DNA from 2 places in the Rhodoligotrophos defluvii genome. Region 1 is predicted to be linked to the other one. Evidence: predicted binding sites of a transcription regulator. Region 1 holds the regulator's gene; the other holds the start of a gene.
The links. The regulator LexA, encoded in region 1, represses DNA repair genes until DNA is damaged. The targets are predictions, from matches to a motif close to TGTTCNNNNTGTGTTCNG.
Positions count from the first base shown of each region.

Region 2: a site for LexA is predicted at 5,411-5,428, ahead of E4P09_RS15105 (ImuA family protein). Genes of this name have one in related genera too.

Region 1 covers NZ_SZZM01000007.1:116,698-128,300, forward strand. Annotated here, with positions in the region: gene E4P09_RS23115 (beta-keto acid cleavage family enzyme) at 1-615, shown strand, start outside; gene E4P09_RS23120 (aldehyde dehydrogenase) at 672-2,186, opposite strand; gene otsB (trehalose-phosphatase) at 2,398-3,351, shown strand; gene E4P09_RS23130 (alpha,alpha-trehalose-phosphate synthase (UDP-forming)) at 3,288-4,718, opposite strand; gene recA (recombinase RecA) at 5,323-6,396, shown strand; gene lexA (transcriptional repressor LexA) at 6,836-7,543, shown strand; gene E4P09_RS23145 (hypothetical protein) at 8,220-8,885, opposite strand; gene E4P09_RS23150 (50S ribosomal protein L11 methyltransferase) at 9,481-10,377, shown strand; gene E4P09_RS23155 (DUF1127 domain-containing protein) at 10,472-10,711, opposite strand; gene E4P09_RS23160 (aminopeptidase P family protein) at 11,365-11,603, shown strand, end outside.
Region 2 covers NZ_SZZM01000003.1:167,241-178,843, reverse strand. Annotated here, with positions in the region: gene E4P09_RS15125 (DEAD/DEAH box helicase) at 1-263, opposite strand, end outside; gene E4P09_RS15120 (hypothetical protein) at 256-1,053, opposite strand; gene E4P09_RS15115 (SOS response-associated peptidase) at 1,518-2,207, opposite strand; gene E4P09_RS15110 (UvrD-helicase domain-containing protein) at 2,633-5,278, shown strand; gene E4P09_RS15105 (ImuA family protein) at 5,476-6,237, shown strand; gene E4P09_RS15100 (Y-family DNA polymerase) at 6,152-7,675, shown strand; gene E4P09_RS15095 (error-prone DNA polymerase) at 7,672-10,851, shown strand; gene E4P09_RS15090 (AbiU2 domain-containing protein) at 10,916-11,603, opposite strand, start outside.

The sequences.
Region 1 (11,603 bases):
ACCGGCGCCCGCTTCGTTCCGGGGGCGGATGATCCGCGGCAGCCGGGGCCAGGCACCAGCCTTGCCTCGCCCGAGCTGCGCACCCGCCACATCAAGGTCCTGAAGCCCGACATCTGCAGCCTCGACATGGGCACCATGAACATGGGCGACACCGTGTTCATGAACACGCCCGGGCATCTCGCCGAGATGGCGAAAGTCATCGCCGAGGCGCAGGTCGTGCCGGAGCTGGAAGTGTTCGAGGCAGGACATGTGCGCCTCGCCACTGCCATGATCGAGCGTGGCCAGCTGGTTCCGCCGCACCTCTTCCAGATCTGCCTCGGGGTGCCATGGGGGCAACCGGCGACCACCGAGGCCATGGCCTATATGAAGCATATGCTGCCCGCCGGGGCGCAGTGGTTTGCCTTCGGCATCGGGCTGCATCAGTTCCCGATGGTGGCCCAGTCGGTGGTGCTGGGCGGCCATGTGCGCGTGGGGCTCGAGGACAATCTCTATCTTGGCCGCGGACAGCTTGCGCCGAGCAACGCGGCGCTGGTGGAGCGGGCGGTGAGGATCGTGGAGGCGATTGGGCATCCGATCGCCACGCCCGCCCAGGCCCGGGAGATCATCGGGCTTTAGAGGACAACCGGTCGGGTGAGGAGGGCCGACGCGCGCCCACGCCGGCCCTCCTCACATCAGCCGAGATGGACCCAGACCGATTTCGTCTGGGTGTGGTGCAGCATGGTCTCGAAGCATTTGTCGCGGCCGTTGCCCGACTGCTTGAACCCGCCCCATGGCTGGGTCATGTCGCCGTGGTCGAAGCAGTTAACCCACACCACGCCCGCATCGATGTCGCGCGCGGCCTTGTGGGCGGTGGACAGATCCTTGGTCCAGATGCTGGCGGCCAGCCCATAGATGCTGTCGTTGGCAATCTCGATCGCCTCGTCGATGCTGCGGATCGGCATGACCGCTGCGACCGGCCCGAAGATCTCCTCCCGGGCGATGGTCATCTGGTTCTTCACGCCAGTGAACAGGGTAGGGGCCACATAGGCGCCCTTTTCCAGGCTCTGGGGCACGCCACCGCCGAATTCGAGCTTGGCGCCTTCCTGCTTGCCCTTCTCGATATAGCCCAGCACGCGCTGCTGCTGCTCGCGGGTGACCAGCGGACCCATGGTGGTGGAGGGGTCGAGCGGGTCGCCGGGCTGGAACGCCGTCTTGCTCTTCTCGACGAAGCGCTGGACGAACTCGTCATAGAGCTTGTGGTCGACCAGCAGACGCGAGCCCGCGTTGCACACCTCGCCCTGATTTCCATAGATGCCGTTGACGGCATAAGTCACCGCACGGTCGAGATCCGGCGTATCCGCCATGATGATCTGCGGGGTCTTGCCGCCGCATTCGGTTGTGACGCGCTTCATGTTCGATTGGCCGGCATAGACCAGCATAAGCTTGCCGACCTCGACCGAGCCGGTGAACGCGATCTTGTCCACATCCATGTGCAGGGCGAGGGCCTTGCCGGCCTCGTGCCCCAGCCCCTGGACCACGTTGAACACGCCGGCCGGCCCGCCCGCTTCCATGAACAGCTTGGCCATCAGCGAAGCGCTGTGAGGTGATTGCTCCGCGGGCTTCAGCACCACGGTGTTGCCGGCGGCAAGCGCCGGCGCCACCTTCCAGGCGGCCATCAGCAGCGGGTAGTTCCACGGTGTGACGCAGCCGACGACGCCAAGCGGCTGGCGCAGAATGTATTGAAACTCGCTGGCGGCCGTGTTGGTCACCTGCCCATCGATCTTGTCGATGGTCTCTGCGAAGTACTGGAAGGTGAGGGCTGCGCTGGGCACGTCGACATTGAGCATGTCCATGATCGGCTTGCCCATGTCGAGGGTGTCGAGCAGGGCGAATTCCATGGCGTGCTCATTGATGAGCTGGGCATAACGGTAAAGCACGCCCATGCGGTCGCGCGGGGCCATGCGCGACCATACTCCGCTCTTGAAGGCCTTGCGGGCGCTGGCAACCGCCGCATCCACGTCCGCGCCGTCGCTGCGGGTCACGGCTGCCACCACCTCGCCGGTTGCGGGATTGACCTTCTCGAAGGTCTTGCCGCTCTTGGCCGCGACGAACTCGCCGTTGATGAAATTACGCCCCTCGAAGTTGATCTTGCCCGCGTGCGCGGCCCAGGCCGCGCGGTCGAGCTTCTTCACATCTTCCATCAGCATCGCTCGTGTTCCTCCGCCTCCTATCCCGGCCATTGCCGTGGAGTCCTGCGGTATCTTGGCGAAGGGTTTCGGGCCTGTCCAGATCGCGCTCGGTGGTTTTGAACAAACGTTCAACGGCGATCGACGGTGGCGGGTGCACCTGTAAGGGGTTTTCAGGTAGGATCGCCGCGCTTGGCAGGGGAACCACACGAGGCGGCAGCAGTTCAAACCGATGATGGCAGTATCCGCAGCAGACCACAGTGTTTTCGACGAATCCGGATCGATCGGGCTCCGGCGCGAGCCGGATTGGGCCTTGTTCCTCGATCTGGACGGCACCCTGTTCGAGCTGGCCCCCCGGCCGGAAGACGTGAAGGGCGACCCGGCGCTATGCGGGATGCTGACCGATCTCGCCGCATCGTTCGATGGCGCGCTGGCTGTCGTCAGCGGGCGCACGCTCGAGAGCATCGATACCTTGCTCGCGCCGTGTCGACTGCCTGCTGCTGGACTGCACGGGCTCGAGCGGCGCAATGTGCAGGGCGATCTCGAGGAGCTGCCGGTCGACTATGACGCGTTGGCTGCCGTGAAGGACGAGTTGCGCCGTTTCGCCGAGCGCCATCCCGGGGTGCTGCTGGAAGACAAGGGCAAGGCCATCGGCATGCATTACCGCCTGGTGCCGCATCTCGGCCTCGAAGTGCTGGATGCCGTGACCAGGGTGGTCGCACCGTTCACGTCATCGCTCGGGCTGCAGCCGGGCAAGATGGTGGTGGAGATCAAGCCGCGCGGTGCAAGCAAGGGCACCGCGATTTCCTGCTTCTTGGCCGAGCCGCCGTTCAAGGGCCGGCGGCCGCTGGTTGCGGGCGATGACATCACCGACGAAGATGCTTTCGCTCTGGCGCGCAGCTTTGGCGGTATTGCGCTGCGGGTCGGCGACCCGCAGCGGACACTGGCGGATGAACGCGTGCCCAGCGTCGCGGCATTCCGGGCGTGGCTTGCAAGCCTTATCGTTCCGCAGCCCGAGGGCAGAGCCCCAGCGCCTCCGGCAGCATCTGCCCAGGCAGCGTCTGCCCAGGCAGCGTCTGGTAAGGCAGTATCTGCCGAGGCTGCGTCTGCGCCGGCGGCGCGTCAGGGGGCGATCGCGATGGCGCCTGATGCGGCGGGCACGAAGGGCGGCACGGCCGGCTCCTGAGAGCGGCTGACCAGGGCGCGGGTGAAGTTCGCCCGCCACGTGTCGAGATCATTCTGCTTCAGCTTGTCCATCAGCGCCCGATGGCGCGCGATCCGCTCGCTGAGGCTCATATCGAGCGCCTGGCGAATGGCGCAGGACGTCGCTGCAGGATCATGGGGATTGACCAGCAGAGCCGCATCAAGCTCCTTGGCCGCACCGGCCATGGACGACAGCACCAGCACGCCTGGGTCGCGGGGATCCTGGCAGGCGACATATTCCTTGGCAACGAGGTTCATGCCGTCACGCAGCGGCGTCACCAGGCCCACATTGGCGGCACGGTAGAAGCCGAACAGGGTCGACTGGGCGAAGGACTTGCGCAGGTATTTGATCGGCACGCCATCGAGGCCGGCATATTGTCCGTTGAGGCGCCCGATCGCCTCTTCGACCGCCTTCTGCAGCCGACGATAGGCGGGAATCTGGTCGCGGGTGGGGGGCGCGATCTGGAGGAAGCTCACATCGTTGAGCCGCTCGGGGAAGCGCTTGAGGAAGTGGTCAATGGCCGCGATACGCTGCAGAATGCCCTTGGTGTAATCCAACCGGTCGACGCTGATCACCAGGGCGCGCCCGTCCAGGCTTTTGAGCAGGCTCTGGGTCTGGAGCATTCCGGCGGCCCGGGCTGCGTCGGCGGCAATCTTGCGCGCATCGATGCTGATGGGAAAGGCGGTGACCCGCAGCCGCGTTTTCCCGGCGCGCGATTCCTCGCCCATGAAATTGAGCTGCAAAACCCGGCGCAGGAATTCGCGCATGCACTGGGCATCATCATCGGTTTGGGTGCCGATCAGATCATAAGCCGCCAAGGCCTCCGCAATGTCGCTGTGCACGGGAAGGGCCGATATGATCTGCCAGGGCGGGAAGGGCGTGTGCAGGAAGAAACCGATGCGGTGGTGAGCGCCCATGGCCCGCAGATGGCTGCCGAGGGGGAACAGCTGGTAATCGTGGACCCAGATCACGTCATCGGGCCGCAACAGCCGCATCAGCTCCACGGCGAAGCGCTCGTTCACCCGCTGATATGCCTCGTAATCGGCCTGATGGAAATCCATGAGATCGGTGCGATAATGCAGGAGCGGCCACAATGCACCGTTGGAGAAGCCTGTATAGAACCTTTGAAACTCGTTGCGCTGGAGGTCGACGGTGGCGCGGATGATCGGCCCGTGCACCTCGCGCCGCGGCGGGCCGGGCTCGCCGTCGACTGTGTCGCCGCTCCAGCCGAACCAGATGCCGCCCTGATCCTCCAATGCCGATTTGAGCGCTGTCGCTAGTCCTCCGGTATTCGCCTCATTCTGACCAAATCGTGCAACGCGGTTGGAGACGACAATGAGACGAGGCATCTGCTTTGTTCCGTTATTCTCGTGTAGTGGGCGGAGAGCTGACGCGTAAACGGCTTTTCGATCAGAAAGTTCCATACTCCTTAGCAAACATTTACCGGGACCACTCTTCTTTTGCGATGCAGCATAAATAATCCGTAACCTAGACGCAAGACCCCCGCTGGCCGCCGAGACGCCTCGTTTTGGACTTGGTTTGGCCACCGACCATCTTTGGGGGAATCATGGGGACTGCGCAAACACTAAAAAGTTGTATTACGGGGATATTCACCGTATAAAGGTTGTGGTTGCGCCGTCTCAACGGTGCAGCGGCCTGGATCTGGTCCATTGCCGCCAAGCATCTCCGCCCCTCCCGGCTCCGCCGATGGTGCGGAGAGGGGTCGGGTGCCGCGCTTCTCTCTCCCCACTGGCGTCTGATTGTACTTGCAGCGCCCCTCGAACCGGCACCCGACCCCGTTCACGGGATTTCCACAAGAACCACCCATCCCATGGGAGCTGCTCCGGCGAAGGGACTTGTCAACAGAACAAAAATGAAACAAAATGCGTACACTTGCGGGGTGCACGCGGTTCCGTTGCGCGGCACAGACGCATGTGAAATAAGGAGCGCCAGATGTCGAGACCAGAATTACGGGTGATCGAGAGCGGGGCGATGGACAAGCAAAAGGCGCTCGAAGCGGCCCTCGGACAGATCGAGCGGCATTTCGGCAAGGGCTCCGTCATGAAGCTCGGGCAGGGCGACAAGGCGGTGGAGACCGAAGCCGTCTCGACCGGCTCGCTGGGGCTCGACATCGCGCTCGGCATCGGCGGCCTGCCGCGGGGCCGGGTGATCGAGATCTTCGGACCGGAATCGTCGGGCAAGACCACGCTCGCGCTTCACACGGTCGCCGAGGCGCAGAAGCGCGGCGGCATTTGTGCGTTCATCGACGCCGAGCATGCGCTTGATCCGGTCTATGCGCGCAAGCTGGGGGTCAATCTCGACGAGTTGCTGATTTCGCAGCCGGATACGGGCGAGCAGGCGCTGGAGATCGCCGATACGCTGGTGCGCTCGGGCGCCATCGAGGTCCTGGTCATCGATTCGGTCGCCGCGCTCACGCCCAAGGCCGAGCTCGACGGCGAAATGGGCGAAAGCCTGCCCGGTCTGCAGGCACGTCTGATGAGTCAGGCGCTGCGCAAGCTCACGGGCTCGATTTCCAAGTCCAATTGCATGGTGATCTTCATCAATCAGATTCGGATGAAGATCGGCGTCATGTTCGGCAATCCCGAGACCACCACGGGCGGCAACGCGCTCAAGTTCTACGCCTCGGTGCGTCTGGATATCCGCCGGATCGGCGCGATCAAAGACCGGGACAGCGTGGTGGGGAACCAGACTCGGGTAAAGGTGGTCAAGAACAAGGTGGCGCCGCCGTTCAAGCAGGTGGAGTTCGACATCATGTATGGCGAGGGCATTTCCAAGACGGGCGAATTGCTCGATCTCGGTGTCACCGCCGGCATCATCGAGAAGTCCGGCTCCTGGTTCTCCTATAATTCGGAGCGAATCGGGCAGGGGCGGGAGAACGCCAAGAGTTTTCTAAAGGCCAACCCGGACATTGCGGCGCAGATCGAGCAGGCAATCCGGAGCAATGCGGGGCTGGTGGCGAGCTCGCTCTTGCGGGGCGAGGAGAGCGACGCGGTCGATCTCGATTGAGCAGCCCGCCCGGGCTTGGGGCTGTTGCCGATCACGCCGGTCCAAGCGGCGGGATGATGCTCGTGAGGTCGGGTGCTGCCGTGCGGGCGCCCCCGATCGTGGTTGTGTTTCGGTCGTTGGTTGCTCATGTCACGACCGCCGGTCTTTTCGGGCCGACCGGCGTCGGGCGGATGCTGATCGGCTCCGGACGGTTCGGCTCGATCTCTTGCGACATGCCGATGGTTGACCCGCCCGCCCCTTATTGCGGATCTCCCTGTGCTGGGGCCGCCAGACCGTGGGCGGGATTGGGCAGCTTTCAAGGCTTCGAGCCTGCAAATTTACGCCGCCTTAACCTTGCCGAACATATATAGAACGCGTATAAGGGTTTCGTCTTTGTTCTCTTTCGAGTCGGCGGCCGTTTTCAAATCGTTCGCCGCTCGCCAGCCGGGATTGGCCTGATATGCTGACGCGCAAGCAACACGAGCTTCTGATGTTCATTCACGAGCGCCTCAAGGAAGCTGGTGTGCCGCCTTCGTTCGAGGAGATGAAGGAGGCGCTGGACCTGCGGTCCAAATCCGGCATTCACCGCCTGATCACCGCTCTGGAAGAGCGGGGCTTCATTCGCCGTTTGCCGCACCGGGCACGGGCGCTCGAAGTTGTCCGGCTGCCTGATAGCCATGCGGGCAGCCTGGGTTCGTCTGCACCCAAGCGCTTCAGCCCCAATGTGATCGAAGGATCTCTGGGGAAGGTGCGCCCCACGGCGGGCGGCGACAAGGACTCGCTGACCCCGGCCATCGTTCCGGTCATGGGGCGCATCGCGGCCGGCGTGCCGGTCGATGCGATTCAGGATCATACCCACAACATCGCCGTGCCGCCCGATCTCTTGGGAAGCGGCGAGCATTTCGCCTTAGAAGTCAGAGGCGATTCCATGGTCGATGCGGGTATACTGGAGGGTGACACGGTTCTTATCCGGCGCGCCGATCACGCCAATAACGGCGAGATCGTGGTTGCTCTGGTGGACCGGGAGGAGGCGACCCTCAAGCGGCTTCGGCGCAAGGGCGATTCCATCGCTCTGGAAGCCGCGAACCCGGCCTATGAGACCCGCATTTTCGGCCCCGACCGGGTGCGTATCCAGGGCAAGCTCGTCGCGCTGATCCGGCGGTATTAGGGCTGGGGATTGCCGCATTATGAGCTTTGGGGCGTGCGATGCCTTGTGCTCAAGGGAGGTAGCGAGATACCGCTGGCTTTCCGTCATGGCCTCTGTGTGGACTGCCGCGCGCGGCAGTGACGCAAGTTGCTGGTGTCGTTGGAAAAAAGGTCATGGCTTGGCTCCGCTGGGCCGTCAGGGCCAAAGCAGACACTGATGCGGGCTGCCGAGCAGCCTTCACAGTCCGCCCGTCGTATTCAACTCCCCGAGCGCAATCGAGAGGTGTGAGTCCGGCTCCATTAGGGAAGGGGCGCGGGGCCATCCCCACGCTCCTCAATTCGACGGGGCGTGGTCATTGGGGTGATCACCAGGCAAGGCCAACGATCTGCGCCAGGGAACCGGAGATCCACGAGGGGAACGCGGACACTGGTTTTCGGAGAAGGACTACGCCCAACGCGGGATTCGCAGGATTGGAGCGGGATGGCGGTTCAACGAACCATCATCCCGTTCTAGAGCTGTTCCGCTTTTCTTTGAATCGCGGAACCGCTTCAGGTTCTTGCTTGGTCGCATTTTCTTCACGCGAACCGGCATCCCCTTCGCTCGAGAATGCTTTGGGAATTGATCCCGGAGGGGAACAGGCAATTTGGGGAACGCGGGTCGCGAGCGCACCACGCGGGGTCACGCCGCCAATCGAGGCTCAGGCGAGAACCAGGAGATCCGACGTTCCCTCGGCGGCGTGAGCGGAATGAAATTCGCCATGGGTCTCCTCGCGGAGGTCACTCTCGTCGTTCTGCTTGGGCGTGCGGACGCGGCTTGCAAGGGCCATCGCCGAACAAGGGCGGCCGATGGCGTGAAGGCCGTCGCAAATCTTCTTAAGCAGGGCGGGATTGATCGGCAATTCGAGATGGGGATGATAGACAGGCATCCGCTCGGTGCTTTCATGTGCCGTCGCAGGCTGGGCGGGCAGGTCTGCACTTGTGGTTGCCGCTTCCTGCCGAGCTGTTTCCTCTTCAGGTTCGAGGCCTGACCATAGGACCAGCGCGGAGAGCATGGCCTCCGCAATCCCGGCATCTCCTGCGGATGGCAAAGCCTCGGCCGTCTCGTCTTCTTCGTTTGCGAAAGCCCTGTCGTCGGCGACTGCCAGGATCGCAGGCGCGACGAGCGGCAGCTGCTCGGGAATCGCGTTCTCATGCGATGGTTCCGCCGGGGCAAGCGGAAGCTCGACGGCGGTGGCGGTCTCGTTTGGCGCGCCCACGTGGTCTTGGTCGGCGTCGGAGCCGCCAAACAGGCTGAAGCCGAGCTTTACGAGCAGTCGAATGGGAAAGAACAACTCCGCGGCTGTAGCGAGTTGGTGCATCATCATTTGCGCTCCCGTTTAGGACGGGGGGAGCCAATAACTAGCCATTTGGGCAAGAAGGCGAAGGCATTGGATCGCTCCCATGGCCATGAAAGATGCCACAGGTGCCAAACTACACCCGGAACGCGAAGCCGCGTTGCCGGGCATCAAAGAAAATGATCCCGGCGAACGCGTACAGCCTCCGTGTCCAATCAGATCAACGGCCAGATGTCGATAAAGGGAAGCTTATCCCACATCGGGAGCCCCGGTCCGCATGCGCCGGCATCGCCGGCCGCGGCCTCTTCGGTTTGCCGGCACGATGGTGTTTCATCGGCCGGCGCCGTCGCGCGCCGCCACTCCGTGATGACTCTTCCCAACACTGTGATGGGGATTAAGCCAAGCATAGTTTCGCACTCCACTGAGATTGCCACTGGGCAAAATCTCGGCGGGCGCTGTGGCAACAAGCTGAGCTGAATGCTGCGGAAGCTTGGCATGGCCCAGTTGCGGGCACTCAGCTGTCGCTCTGCTGTGCGGCGCATGCGCCGGGCCGGCAAGCCACATCGCGCTCTTCGAAAGCTTGATCGAGGCCAAACGGCGGGCCATAAGCGCCTCGATGCATGTGTTGACCGTCAGCAATCTGCCATTGGACGAGGCTCATCGGCTGGCCGATGAGATGGACCTGCTCGAGCCGGCCCCAGTTTCGGTGTCGCTGGTGGAGGAGGCGGACGAAGTGTGCTGGCGGGTGGAGGCGCATTTTGCAAGCCCACCGGATACGGCAGACGTTCCCATGCTCGCGGGGCGCCCCTGGTCGCTGGCGCCGCTGCCGCAACGGGACTGGGTGGCGGCGTCCCTAAAGGGCTTGGCCCCCGTGCGGGCCGGCCGATTCTTCGTTCATGGGGCGCATGATCGCGGACGCGCGCCGCCGGGCACAAAGGCGATAGAAATCGAGGCGAGCCTAGCCTTTGGCACCGGCCATCATGGCACGACCAGCGGCTGCCTTGCGGCCCTCGACCAACTTTTGAAAGAGCAGGCGCCGTGCAGCAGATGGCTGAGCCCGGCGCTCGACCTGGGCTGCGGCAGCGGAATTCTCGCCATCGCCTATGCGCAAGCGACCCGCCTGCCCGTGCTCGCCACGGATATCGACCCGGTTGCGGTGGCGCAAGCTTCAGCCAATGCAATCAAATGCAGGGTCGGCCCCCAGCTTGCGGCACGCTGTGCGCCTGGGCTGTCGCACCCGCTCATCCGCAGCCGCGGCCTCTACCGGCTCGTTATGGCGAATATCCTCGCCCAGCCGCTCAAGGCGCTGGCCCCGGGCCTGTGCGCGCTGCTGGCGGCGGGGGGGCGCGTGATCCTCTCTGGCTTCACCCACTCGCAGGAGGCGCGGATTCTCGCCGCCTATCGTCCGCACGGATTGTTGCTGCACCGCAGGATCCGCATCGACGGCTGGTCGACACTGGTGCTTGGCAAGCCCCGCAAACGAACAATGCCCCGAAGCGGTGCTTCGAGGCATTGTCCTTAACCCAGTGTCCGGTCCGCCTGGCGTAAGGTCGCATCGACCGCTCCACCAGACCAGAAACTCAGCGCTGGCGATCCGATACCGTTAGCGGCGGTGCTTAGCGCTGAGCCTCGGTACCCCAGACCATGCGGCGAATATCGCCGCGGTTGAGGCCGATATCGGCCAGGAGCCGGTCGTCCAGCTGGTCGAGCTCGCGCTCGGCGCGGGACAGCTCCAGATAACGCTTCGCACGGGCCAGGATCCGGCCGGCAAAGCCGGAGGAAGCCTGCTCGGCACCCCCCGCGCGGACAGAACGGCCATTGACCGAACGGTCCTTTTCGAAACTGATGACACTCATTTCATTCTCCATCGCATCTTGCACGGTGTCTCTCATCCGCGAACGGCCTTTCGGCTGCGGACCAGGTGCACCGCCCCCGGTGCTACACGTCTGGGAGAGAACCCCACCGCGTTGTTCCACGCGCTATATAGGCGTGGCCATGGTGCACTCGCCAGCGGCTTGTTTGCATCGCAGCATTGCGTTTCGCGCATGTCTCGTTAATCCCTCGTTAACATCCCACCCGCTGGTTGGAGTGGTGATCATCATGACGGCAGTTTTCGCGCAATTTAGAAGCAGTCGTGAAACGGCCCCGCAACTGAACGGCCGAAAAGCAGTCTCGTCTGCCATAGATTTGCCTAACTTACCCGAGGGGCACTGCCGATGTGAGCCTGCCCAATCGATAGGCGGTCGAGCGAGACCGGTGACACCGAAGCTCTTTCCCGTTCTGCACGGTACTGTTGTGATTAGCCTATGAGCTCGCGTTATAGATGTCAAACGGTCCCATCCAAGAGCTTTAGTATTGCGCTTTCAGCATGGCAGCTTCATGACATCTGCAGGAGCGGGGAGGCGGAGCCCCGATCTGCAGCCCATAATGGTGGCCTGCAGCCCGCAAATCGGAGGGCTGTTGCGCGATAGAGCGGCTCCGGATAAGCAGAAGGGACCGGAGGCCCAGCATGTTTCAAAGCTTCGAAGGCGGGAGTAATCACCGCGAGAGCGCCGAGCGGATTGCCGCACTGCGGGATGAGTTGCTGCAGCGCGGTCTCGACGGCTATATCGTGCCGCGCGCAGACGAGCACCAGGGCGAGTATGTGGCTCCTCATGCTGAGCGGCTGCGGTGGCTCACCGGCTTCTCGGGCTCTGCGGGGCTTGCGGTCATCCTGCTGGACCAGGCCGTCCTGTTCGTCGATGGCCG
Region 2 (11,603 bases), on a different contig from region 1:
GCGACGAAAGCGGCCGAGGCGCGATTCTCACGATCGGGCAGTAAGGCGGCATAGGTCTCATGCGCCGCGGCGATGCGGCGCAACTCGGCGACGGTCGCCGCTAGTGCCGCATCTTCCACGTCGGCGGTCGCGCCGCGCAGGCGGATGCGCGCCGAAACGATATCAGCAAATGCCTCGGTCAACCGCTTAGGCAAATTGTCGAGGTCGAGCCCCTCGAGTGGAGGCGCCGCGCGTATTAGCGCCGCAGTTGTCGGATCAAACATTCGCGATGGCCTTGATCTTGACGATCACGCGCGCGGCGAAGCTCGCCATCCAGCTGCGCATCGTCGGAAGGTATATGGTGTCGGCGCGGCGGCGCGCTGCCGCGCCGGGCACGGAGTCGTCAAAGCCCTTGAAAAGCCTGGCACGGGCATCGGCATCATTGTGCGTGTCGCCGATAGTGATGCTGACACGATAGCGTCGGGCCTCGTGCCATAGCGTGTTGGCGATCGCAGTATCGAGGTCGAACTCCGGATCAGCTGCGGCGCGTGCATCGAGCATTCCGCTAACTTCTTGGCTGAGTTCGTTCAGTCGGTCGCCCTTTTCGAGCGCGACGATGCCCGGCCAGACATCGTCGCGGATGGTGTCGCGGGCATTGTCGGTGGCCTTGTCCTCGAAAACGACAACTGCAACGACGGCGGTGCCAGCGGCATTCAGTTCGAGCTGCATCCCGTCAAGGCCTTTGTCGGCCTTTCGGATATGCGGCATCCGTGTCAGCGAGGCGGAAGGCTGCTGGTGTGCAGCGATCCACGATATCGCTTGGAATAGCCAGCCGTCGCGGTGCCATGGATCGTCGCCATCGGCGAGGGTTAGCTGCTTGATCGCCGCATTCGCCTGTTCACTATTGGCAGTAGGCCCCGGCACGCCCGCACCGGTCAGAATCTTAGCGACGTGACGATACTGGCCGAGCACGATTCGTGCGACTCGCTCGGCGAGCACGTCCTCATCGACGACGGTCCATGCCCAGCCGTGGCAGAGTTCGCCATGGTTTATTGGGATAAGCGTCAGGGTCATGACGCGCTAGAAAGCCAAGCGAACCGCAGCGAGCGCAACCGAGCTGGCATCGACTCCGACGCGACGCGTTCTGAACTTCGCAACTGACAGCCCTCTTCTCATTCGCTGGAGGCGAAGCCAACAGCTGATTTATTCGATTCAGTGTTGCTCTTGCTTTTAGCCCCGAGCCTTTGACGCTACCACGGGAACAAAGTCGACGCGACTATCGATCACCGCCAGATACGTAGATCTGGCTGTGGAGATTAAGAAGGGCAGTAAACCCAAGGGAATGCTCAAGCTGATTGGTAGCTTTAGAAATCTGCGAACTAAGAGCTGCCGGCCAGGAATTGGTCCAGCTATCGCTGTTAGGTTTGGAAACACTGGTCAGTTCGCCAATTGGTGTCAATTTGCACTGCCGACTCTTGGCAAGCGCCGCCGCTAACTGTCCTTCCTCTTTCTGACCCCTTCACCCTCCTGATCATTGTTCAGATGCCCGGCATCATGCCATCGGCGGCTGCGCCGGCTGGCGTCTCAAGGATCACCAGCCGATCATCAGGCAGCGGCCGTTGTAGCGCCTTGGCTTCCTTCCAATCGGCCGTGAGCCAGGTCTCGACCTCGTCGCGGCTCGTCAGGATGGCGGGCATGGCCTTCGGATGAATCGGCTTCACCACGCCGTTGGCATCGGTAGTCAGGAAGGCGAACAGCTGATGATCGCCGGGGCGTGGGGTGCGGTTCGATCCGCGGGTTCCGCGCCATGGCGTCCAGATCCCCGCGAAGAAGAACAGGGGCTGGGCCTCGTCGAGGGCGAACCAATGCAGCGGTTTGCGCCGCGTTACCGGGTCGGGTTTTTGCCCGTATTCGGAAAAGGCGGTGGCCGGGACCACGCAGCGATGCTCGCCACCGAGCCATTTGCGCCAATGGGGGCTGCCTGGGTTGCGGATATTGGTGACGCCCGTGTCCGGCGCGTCGCGGGATTTCAAATACTCGATGGGCGTAGGCATGCCCCAGGTCAACGAGGCCAGTTCCCGCCCGCCATCGATGTTGCGCACCACAGGCGCCGGCCGGTCGGGGTAGACGTCGATCGACGGTTCGAGATTGCCGATACTGTCATGGGTAGCGGCCACGAACTCCCGGATCGCCTGCTGGTTGGTCGTAATGCGATACAGGTTGCACATGGCCCCGCCTCTCCTCGTTGCGATTTCATCGACGGTGGCTAGCGTTCGCGGCTACGCGGTTGCCCGAGCACTCGTAGGCGCAGTCGATGACCTTTATCGGTGCGCGCCGCAGCCGAGTGCAAGACGTGCCGCCGCTGCGCGTTTGTGCCATGCCTTGCCAGTCTTGCCCAGTTACAGGATGATCGAATGGATACTGTAGTCAGTGACGTTGAATTAGTTGCGTACACCTAACGGCAAATCACAAGGGTTCAGGCGAGCGGGTTCCGATCGATCGCCTGGTGACCTGGACAGCCGACCTGGCAGCAAAGGCTCTGATGCTTGGACGATCTCGCACATTCCGCCCCAGCCTATGGGCACGCCTTTTCTTGTCGGAGAATTGGAGGTTAATCCTCAGCGCCTCGTCTCGGGACCGCATTCGGTTAAGAATGGCGGCAGAGGACGAAATCCAGTGCCTTGAAGTCACTTCTGTTTCGTCGACGAAGGCATTGCTTTGGCACACTGTCGAGATACGGTCGAAGGGTCGCATCGACGCACTGTCAGGGCTGACTGCCAAGATGGCTCATACACTCCGCGACGACCTCCTGGCCTTTGTGAACCGACATCTCGCCGAACTCATCGATTCCGACAAGGAACACTTGCGGGAGGTCGACACAAAAGTTCTCGCGATTACGGACAGCAACAGGCAATACCTCGCCCATGCCGATGTCAGCCGGGCGATCGCCAGCGTCCCGGGAAAAGCGTCGCAGGCCTTGTCGCACCCGCTGTTTGACGCCCTTCTCATCCCGGATTCGCTAAGGGCTTATCTCTCGACCTCGTTCTCCATGCTCTCCGACCCGAGCGTTCGCAGCCGCTACAACGAAAACTTCGTGGTTCACGAAATGCAAAAGTTCGACGGGTTCTTCTCGAACCTGGGCGGCTTCTCGCTTTCCAAAGAGCAGCGAGAGGCCTGCATCCGGCTCGAGGACAACAATTTGCTGGTGGCCTCAGCCGGCTCCGGCAAGTCTGCGACCATGGTGGGGAAAGTCGCCTACGTGCTCGAGAAGGGCCTGTACCACCCGAGCGAAATTCTCGTCCTTGCGTTCAACAAAAGTGCAGCCGATGAGCTGAAAGAGCGGATCGCAAAGCAGCTCAAGATCGATGAGGACGCGCTGGAATGCAGGGTGACCACGTTTCACGCGCTCGGCCGGGGGATCATCGAAGAGACTGAGGGACGACCACCACAGCTGGCCAACTGGGTCGAGCATCCTGCCGGCGAGGCCCGAGTGATCGACAAAATTATTCGCGAACTGATGGACACGAGCGCAGAGTTTCACCGGCTGTGGATCGACCTCCTCTCAATTTTGCCGAAGGCGGATATTCCTGCGGAGGTCTTTGATTCCGAGGCGGATTACAATCGCTACATCGCCGACCGGAACGACAAGGGCGGCGGTATCATCGGCACCCTGGCGCCGGACGTCTACGTCAGGTCGCTGCAGGAGCAGCGGATAGTGAACTGGCTCTGGGTCAATTCGGTCCATTTCGAGTACGAGAAGCAGATCTCGTTCGAGGAAGAGGACGGGAACCGGCGGTTTGTCCAGCCTGATTTCCACTACCCGCTGACCAACACGTTCCATGAGCATTTCGCGATCAACGCGGATGGCTCTTCGCCCTTCGAGAACTACCTGGAGCACACGAAGGCCAAGCGGGCCGGATACAAGCGGGAGGAGCTGGACTTCTTCGAAACGACGTCCGCGCAGGCACAGGACGGAACGCTCTTACCGCATCTCGAGGCGGAGCTGGTCAAACGCGATATCCCGCTCGCGAAGAAGAGCGTCGAGGAGATCCTCAAGGCGATCGATCCAGTGGTGATCACCCACTACCAGAAGCTGATCGGCGTGTGCATCAAGCACATCAGAGCCAGCACGCTAACTCTGGACATGCTCCTCGAGCGGGCAAAATCTCTTCATGACAAACCGCGCGCGCAGCACTTTGCGCGTGCGGTGTGGCTGATCACCGAAGCCTACGGCCGCAAGCTCGACGAGGCCAAGCGTATCGATTTCGATTCGATGATCGGCGATGCAGTGCAGCTCGTCGAGACGGGGCGATACCAGAGCCCATTCTCGCTGATCCTGATCGATGAGTTTCAGGACATTTCAGATCCTCGGGCCAATCTGATCAAGGCGCTCAAACACCAGAAGCCCTTTACAAAGGTTTTTGCTGTCGGGGACGATTGGCAATCGATCTACCGTTTCGCCGGATCGGACATCACGATCTTCACGCAGTTCGAAGCGAATTTCGGCGCCTGCTGGCAGGGCCGATTGGAGCAAACGTACCGGTGCAACCAGCTGTTGGCTGAAACCGCCGCGCGCTTCGTTCAGCGCAATCCGGAGCAGATCAAGAAGACCGTGCGTTCAACACGCGCTGCCATACCGCGCTCAATCCGCGTTATTCCCGTTAGTGTCGAATGGCGCAAGCCAAGCTTTCCTACGGCGTGCTTCCAGCTGCTTGAGCGCTTGAACGTCTTTCTCGAGGGCATCGCTGGTCAATGGCGACAGGAGCCGGGACAAAAGCTAAAGGTTCTGGTCTTGTGGCGCTACAACCAGTTGGACCCATTCGGCGGTCAGGCCCCTGGTTTCTCCAGTATCGATGTAGCTGGTTTGTCGTTTCACCGCTCGAAAGGTCTCGAAGCGGACTACACAATCCTGCTGGACGTCAGCGAAGGCGACTACGGCGTTCCAAGCCGGATCGAAGACGACGAATTGCTCAATCTCGTCATCCCTCGGCCTGAAACCTTCGACTATGCGGAGGAACGCCGCCTCTTCTATGTCGCGCTCACCCGTGCCAGCAGGGGGACATTCATCCTGTGCAATGGACGCAAGCCTTCCCGGTACATTCGGGAGCTTTGCGAGATTGCCGGGGACGACGTCCGGTTCGAGACCGTCGACGGAATGGAACTCGATCAATGTCCCCGCTGTCTGGTCGGGCAGATGGTGGAGCGGCGAGGGCGGAACGATACGGTATTCTACGGTTGCACTCAGTATCCTGAGTGCCGCCACACCCGTCAGGTTGCCCCGGAATCCGTACGGGCCTGACCTGTTTCGCCCAAGCCGGCCGACCGTAGGCTTGGCGGCCGCCACTCTCCTTGCGAATCCTCTACGCCACCTTAGGCCATCGTGCTCCGTCGATCACTTCCGGGGTGGCCGAGATTGACTCTCGACCCACAAGAGAACAAATAAAGAACATAGCAACGGAATCGACCAGTGCAAAGCCCCGGAGACGCCATCCTCATATGCCCAGCCGTGCAGACAGCCCAGCCATTGCCGACCTCCGGGCGCGCATAGCGCGCCTCGAAGGCGATGGCGCGCGTCCGCACGAGGTGCTGCCCTTCGGGATCGCGCCGCTGGATCGCAAGCTGCCCGGTGGCGGGCTGGAGCTCGGATGCCTCCATGAAGTCGCCGGAGGCGGCAACGGGGCGGTGGATGGCGCGGCTGCGGCCTGTTTCACAGCCGGGATCGCCGCCCGCACTACCGGCCAGGTGCTCTGGTGCGTGGCACTCCAGGATCTCTTCGCACCGGGGCTGGAGCAGGCCGGACTGCGGCCCGGCCGGGTGATCTTCGTCGAAGCCGGAGACGACAAGGCCGTTCTGGCCTGTATGGAGGAAGGGCTGCGGCATGGCGGGCTGGGGGCGGTCGTCGGCGACGTCGCGCGCCTGCCGATGACCGCCTCGCGGCGGCTGCATCTGGCCGCGAAAGGCTCGGCGACGATTTGCATCGCGCTGCGCCGTTGGCGGCGGCAGGCGGAGGCCAGCGATTTCGGGCAGCCGACGGCGGCGATGACCCGCTGGCGGATCTCGGCGCTGCCGTCCTCGCCCCTTCCGGTTCCCGGCGTCGGGCGGCCGCGCTGGCTGGTCGAGCTGATCCGGGCGCGGGCGGGCGAATGTCTCGATATCGAACTGGAGGCGTGCGATGGCTCGGGTCATCTCCGTCTTCCTGCCGAACTGGCCGACAGACCGGTTGCGGCGGAAGGCGGGCGACGCAGCGCCGCCCGGTGAGGCGCCGCTGGTCATTGCCGGAAGGGAGAAGAACCGCCGGGTGGTGACGGCGGCCGATCCGGCCGCGCGGGCGCTCGGCCTGCGTCCCGGCATGCCCGTCACCAAGGCCCAGGCGATGGTGCCCGGCCTCCATATCGAGCCCGCCGATCCGCGGGCCGACCTGGACAGCCTCGAACGTCTCGCGCTCTGGGTGCTGCAACGCTTCTCGCCGATCGTCGCCGTTGACGCTCCGGACGGGATTGTCATCGACGCGACCGGCGCTACCCATCTGCATGGCGGTGAGGCGGCCATGCTGGAGGCGCTGACCGGGCGACTTGTCATGTCCGGCGTCACCGCCCGCGCCGCCATCGCCGATAGCTGGGGCGCGGCCCATGCGCTGGCGCGCCATGCGGCCGATCCGCTGTTTGTTGCCCCGCCCGGCGAAACCGTTCCGATCCTCACGCCGCTTCCGCTGCAAGCCCTGCGCCTGCCGCCCGCGATCGCAACGGGTCTGTACGATCTCGGCTTTGTCCGCATCGGCGACCTGGTCGGGCAGCCGCGCGCGCCCTTGACCCGGCGTTTCGGGCTGGAGCTCTGCCGGCGTCTCGATCAGGCCCTGGGTGCGGTCGCCGAACCCATCGAGCCGATCCGACCGGAGGAGCTGGTCTCCGTCCGCCGCGTCTTCGCCGAACCGATCGGCGCCGCCGAGACCATCGCGCGCTATATCGGCAAACTGGTTATGGCGCTCTGCGAGGCGCTCGAAACGCGGGGCCTCGGCGCGCGCCGTCTCGACCTGCTCTGCCACCGCGTCGACAACCGGGTCGAGGCGGTGCGCATTGGCCTGGCCATGCCGGTGCGGAATCCCGCGCGCCTGACCCGGCTTCTCTGCGACAAGATCGAGACCATCGCGCCGGGCTTCGGCATCGAGATCATGTCGCTGACCGCCACCCTGGCCGAGCCGCTGGCCTTGAAACAGGCGGCCAGCAGCCTGATCGAGGAGGGGGCACCGGATCTCTCCGGCCTGATCGACACGCTGGCGAACCGGGTCGGCGCGCGGGCGGTCTATCGCTTCGCGCCGGTGGCGAGCGATGTGCCCGAACGCTCGGTCTGCCGCCTGCCAGCGCTTGCCGAGGATGCGGGTGCGGGCTGGCCCGACCATTGGCCGCGCCCGTCGCGGCTCCTCGCCCGGCCGGAGCCGATCGAGACCATGGCGCTCCTGCCGGACCATCCGCCGAACTGGTTCTCCTGGAAGGGCGTGCGCCGACGTGTCCGCCGGGCCGACGGCCCCGAGCGCATCTTCGGGGAATGGTGGAAACGCGATGCCGAACTGATCGCGGTGCGGGACTATTTCCGGGTCGAGGACGATGCCGGCGAACGCTTCTGGATCTTCCGCTCCGGCGATGGCGAGGATGCGGGCACCGGCTCGCATCGGTGGTTCCTGCACGGGATATTCGGATGAGCGCGCCCGCCTACGCCGAATTGCAGGTGACGTCGCATTTTTCCTTCCTGCGCGGCGCCTCATCGGCCGAGGAGCTCTTCGCCGCGGCGGCCGCGATGGGGATCGAGGCGCTCGCCGTGACCGATCGCAACACGCTGGCCGGTATCGTCCGCGCCCATGAGGCGGCGAAGGAGGCGGGCGTGCGGCTGATCGTCGGCTGCCGCCTCGATCTCGTCTGCGGCATGTCGGTGCTGGTCTATCCGACCGACCGGGCGGCCTGGTCACGGCTCTGCCGCCTGCTCTCGCTGGGCAAGGGGCGGGCGGGCAAGGCGCGCTGCCATCTCGATTGGGACGATCTGGTCGCCTATGGCGAGGGTTTGATCGCGGTCCTGGCGCCGGACCTTGCCGACGAGACCTGCGGTCTGCGTCTGAGGCGCCTGCACGATGCCTTCGGGACCCGCGCCTATCTCGGCCTGACGCTGCGGCGGCGCCCCAATGACCAGATGCGCATCTGGGAGCTGTCGACGCTCGCCGCGCGCCTCGGCGTGCCCACCGTCGTGACCAATGACGTGCTCTTCCATGAGCCCGGACGCCGCATTCTGCAGGATGTCGTCACCGCGATCCGGCACAATGTCACTGTCGATGCGCTCGGCACCCGGCGCGAGCGCCATGCCGACCGTTATCTGAAGCCGCCCGCCGAAATGCACCGGCTCTTCGCGCGCTGGCCCGAGGCACTGGCCCGGACGCGTGAGATCGCGGATCGCTGCCGCTTCTCGCTCGACGAGCTGCGCTATCAGTATCCCGAAGAGCGCGACGATCCGGCGCTGAGCCCGCAGGAAACCCTGGCACGGCTGACCTGGGAGGGCGCCGCACACCGCTATCCCGAGGGTGTCCCCGACGAGGTGACCGCCGCGCTGGAGCATGAGCTGGCCCTGATCGGCAAGCTCGAATACGCGCCCTACTTCCTGACGGTGAACAGCATCGTCCGCTTCGCCCGGTCGCGCGGCATCCTCTGCCAGGGGCGCGGATCGGCGGCGAACTCCGCCGTCTGCTATGTGCTCGGCATCACCGCGATCGATCCCGGCCGCAACGATCTTCTCTTCGAGCGCTTCGTCTCCGAGGAGCGCCGGGAGCCGCCCGACATCGATGTGGATTTTGAGCATGAGCGGCGCGAGGAAGTGATTCAGTGGGTCTATGAGCATTACGGCCGCGAGCGCGCGGCTCTTACCGCGACCGTCATCCGCTACCGCTCCAAGGGCGCGCTGCGGGACGTCGGCAAGGCCTTGGGGCTTCCCGAAGACCTGATCCAGACGCTGTCCGGCCAGCTCTGGGGCTGGTCCGAGGCCGGCGTGACCGAGCAGCAGCTCCGCGATCTCAACCTCAACCCGGAGGATCGCCGGTTGCGCCTGACGCTCGAACTGGCGGCCCAGCTTCGCGGCGCGCCCCGGCATTTGTCGCAGCATCCGGGCGGGTTCGTGCTGACCCATGACCGGCTCGACGATCTCGTGCCCATCGAGCCTGCGGCGATGGAGGGGCGCCAGATCATCGAATGGGACAAGGACGATATCGACGCGCTGCGTTTCATGAAGGTCGATGTCCTGGCGCTCGGCATGCTGAGCTGCATGCGCCGGGGGCTCGATCTCCTGGCCGAGCACAAGGATATCCGACTCGATCTGGCGTCGATCCCGGCCGAGGATCCGCGCACCTATGCGATGATCCGCAAGGCCGACACGCTCGGCACCTTCCAGATCGAGAGCCGGGCGCAGATGTCCATGCTGCCGCGCCTGAAGCCCCGGACCTATTACGACTTGGTGGTGCAGGTCGCGATCGTGCGGCCGGGGCCGATCCAGGGCGATATGGTTCATCCCTATCTGCGCCGGCGCGAGGGCCTGGAAGAGGTCGACTATCCCCGGCCCGAGCTGGAGAAGGTGCTGGGAAAGACGCTCGGCGTGCCGCTGTTCCAGGAACAGGCGATGCGCGTCGCCATCGAATGCGCGGGCTTCACCGCCGGCGAGGCCGATCTCCTGCGCAAGAGCATGGCCACCTTCAAGCATACCGGCGGGGTTTCGAAGTTCCGCGACCGGCTGATCTCGGGGATGATCGCGCGCGGCTATGAGGAGGAGTTCGCTGCCCGGACCTTCCAGCAGCTCGAAGGCTTCGGCTCCTATGGTTTTCCGGAAAGCCATGCGGCGAGCTTCGCTCTGATCGCCTATGCCTCGGCCTGGCTCAAATGCTGGCATCCGGATGTCTTCTGCGCCGCGCTCCTCAACGCCCAGCCCATGGGCTTTTATGCGCCGGCCCAGATCGTGCGCGACGCGCGCGAGCATGGGGTGGAGGTCCGCCCGGTCTGCATCAATGCCTCCCGCTGGGATTGCACGCTGGAGCCGACCGGCGACGAAAGCCGTCTCGCGGTCCGTCTTGGACTGCGAATGGTCAAGGGCCTCGCCAATGCCCATGCCGCCGCCATCGTGGCGGCGCGGGGCGATGAGAATTTCACCTCGATCGCCGATCTCTGGCGGCGGGCCGGCGTTCCCGTCGCGGCGCTCGATCAGATCGCCGCGGCCGATGGATTCCGTCCGGCTTTCGGCCTCGCCCGGCGCGAGGCGCAATGGGCCATCAAGGGGCTGCGCGACGAGGAACTGCCGCTCTTCGCCGCCGCCTCGGACCGTGAGGGGCGGACCGTTCCGGAACTCGACGAGCCTGCGATCGCGCTGAGAGCGATGCCCGCCGGTCGCGAGGTGGTCGAGGATTACGGGCATATCGGCCTGTCGCTGCGCCGCCATCCGGTCTCCTTCCTGCGCGAGGACCTGGCGAAGCGCCGGATCGTCAGCTGCGCCGAGGCGATGGCGGCGCGCGACCGGCGCTGGCTGGAGGCGGCAGGGATCGTCCTGGTGCGCCAACGCCCCGGCTCGGCTAATGGCGTCATGTTCGTCACGCTCGAGGACGAGACCGGCATCGCCAATCTCGTCGTGTGGCAAAAGGTCTTCGAGCGCTATCGGCGGGTCATTCTCTCATCGAGCATGATCGCCGTGAGGGGCCGCGTTCAGCGCGAGGGCGAGGTCGTGCATCTTGTCGCCCATCGGATCGTCGATCTGTCGCGGGATCTGGCGACTGTCGGGCAGCGCGAGGCGGCTGCGGCCGAGAAGCAGGGGCCGGTGGCCGGCGGCATCAGGGTGAAGGCGCGGGATTTCCGGTAAAGCCGGTGGCTTTGACAGAAGGCGGTATCGGTTCGAACCAAGGAATCGGCTTGCCTCTCGGGGATCACAGATCTTCTGGCCCGATCGACCATTCTGCGATTTCTCTATCGATCAATCGCCATTGTTCTGCAAGGTCGGCAAGGTCGGCGGTGTCTACAACAGGATGATCGAGGCCCTCGAATTGGTCACCGAGATATGTGGCGAGGCCCGCACCGCCTTCGTTGGCGAACCACACTCCGACCAGATCCGCGATTTCCTTCAACTGCCTGAGAGTCTTTTCAGCATCGCGAATGTCGAAATCACCAAGCTCCCTGTCCTGCCGACTTTGCTTGTTCCCGGCATGAGCAACATGCGAGTTAACGTGCTCGGCAATTCGATCAAGGCGGGCAAGCCGAGTTTCGATCTTCTCGAAGACCGTGTCCGAGATCAGATTGCTCGGGTTACGCTCTGACGCAGAAACGCCGCTCAAAACATCGAAATGCCGATGCGCGGCCTCACTTTTCATGAGCTCTGGATCGCCCCACACCGGACGCCCCTTCGCGGCGACGAGGTGGTCATGTTGTTCTTGATGCAGGCGATCGAGATCGTATTGCGCGTCAAGCACTTTCTCGACGTAGATTCTCCTGGTCAACCAGTTTTGGCTCGCTTTCACGTCGTTGACGACAGATCGGATCGAGTAAACTCCCTTGGGGCCTTTTATCGGGGCCTTATCGAGAAGTCGGCGAGTGCCGAGAAGCAGGCTTGACCAGTAT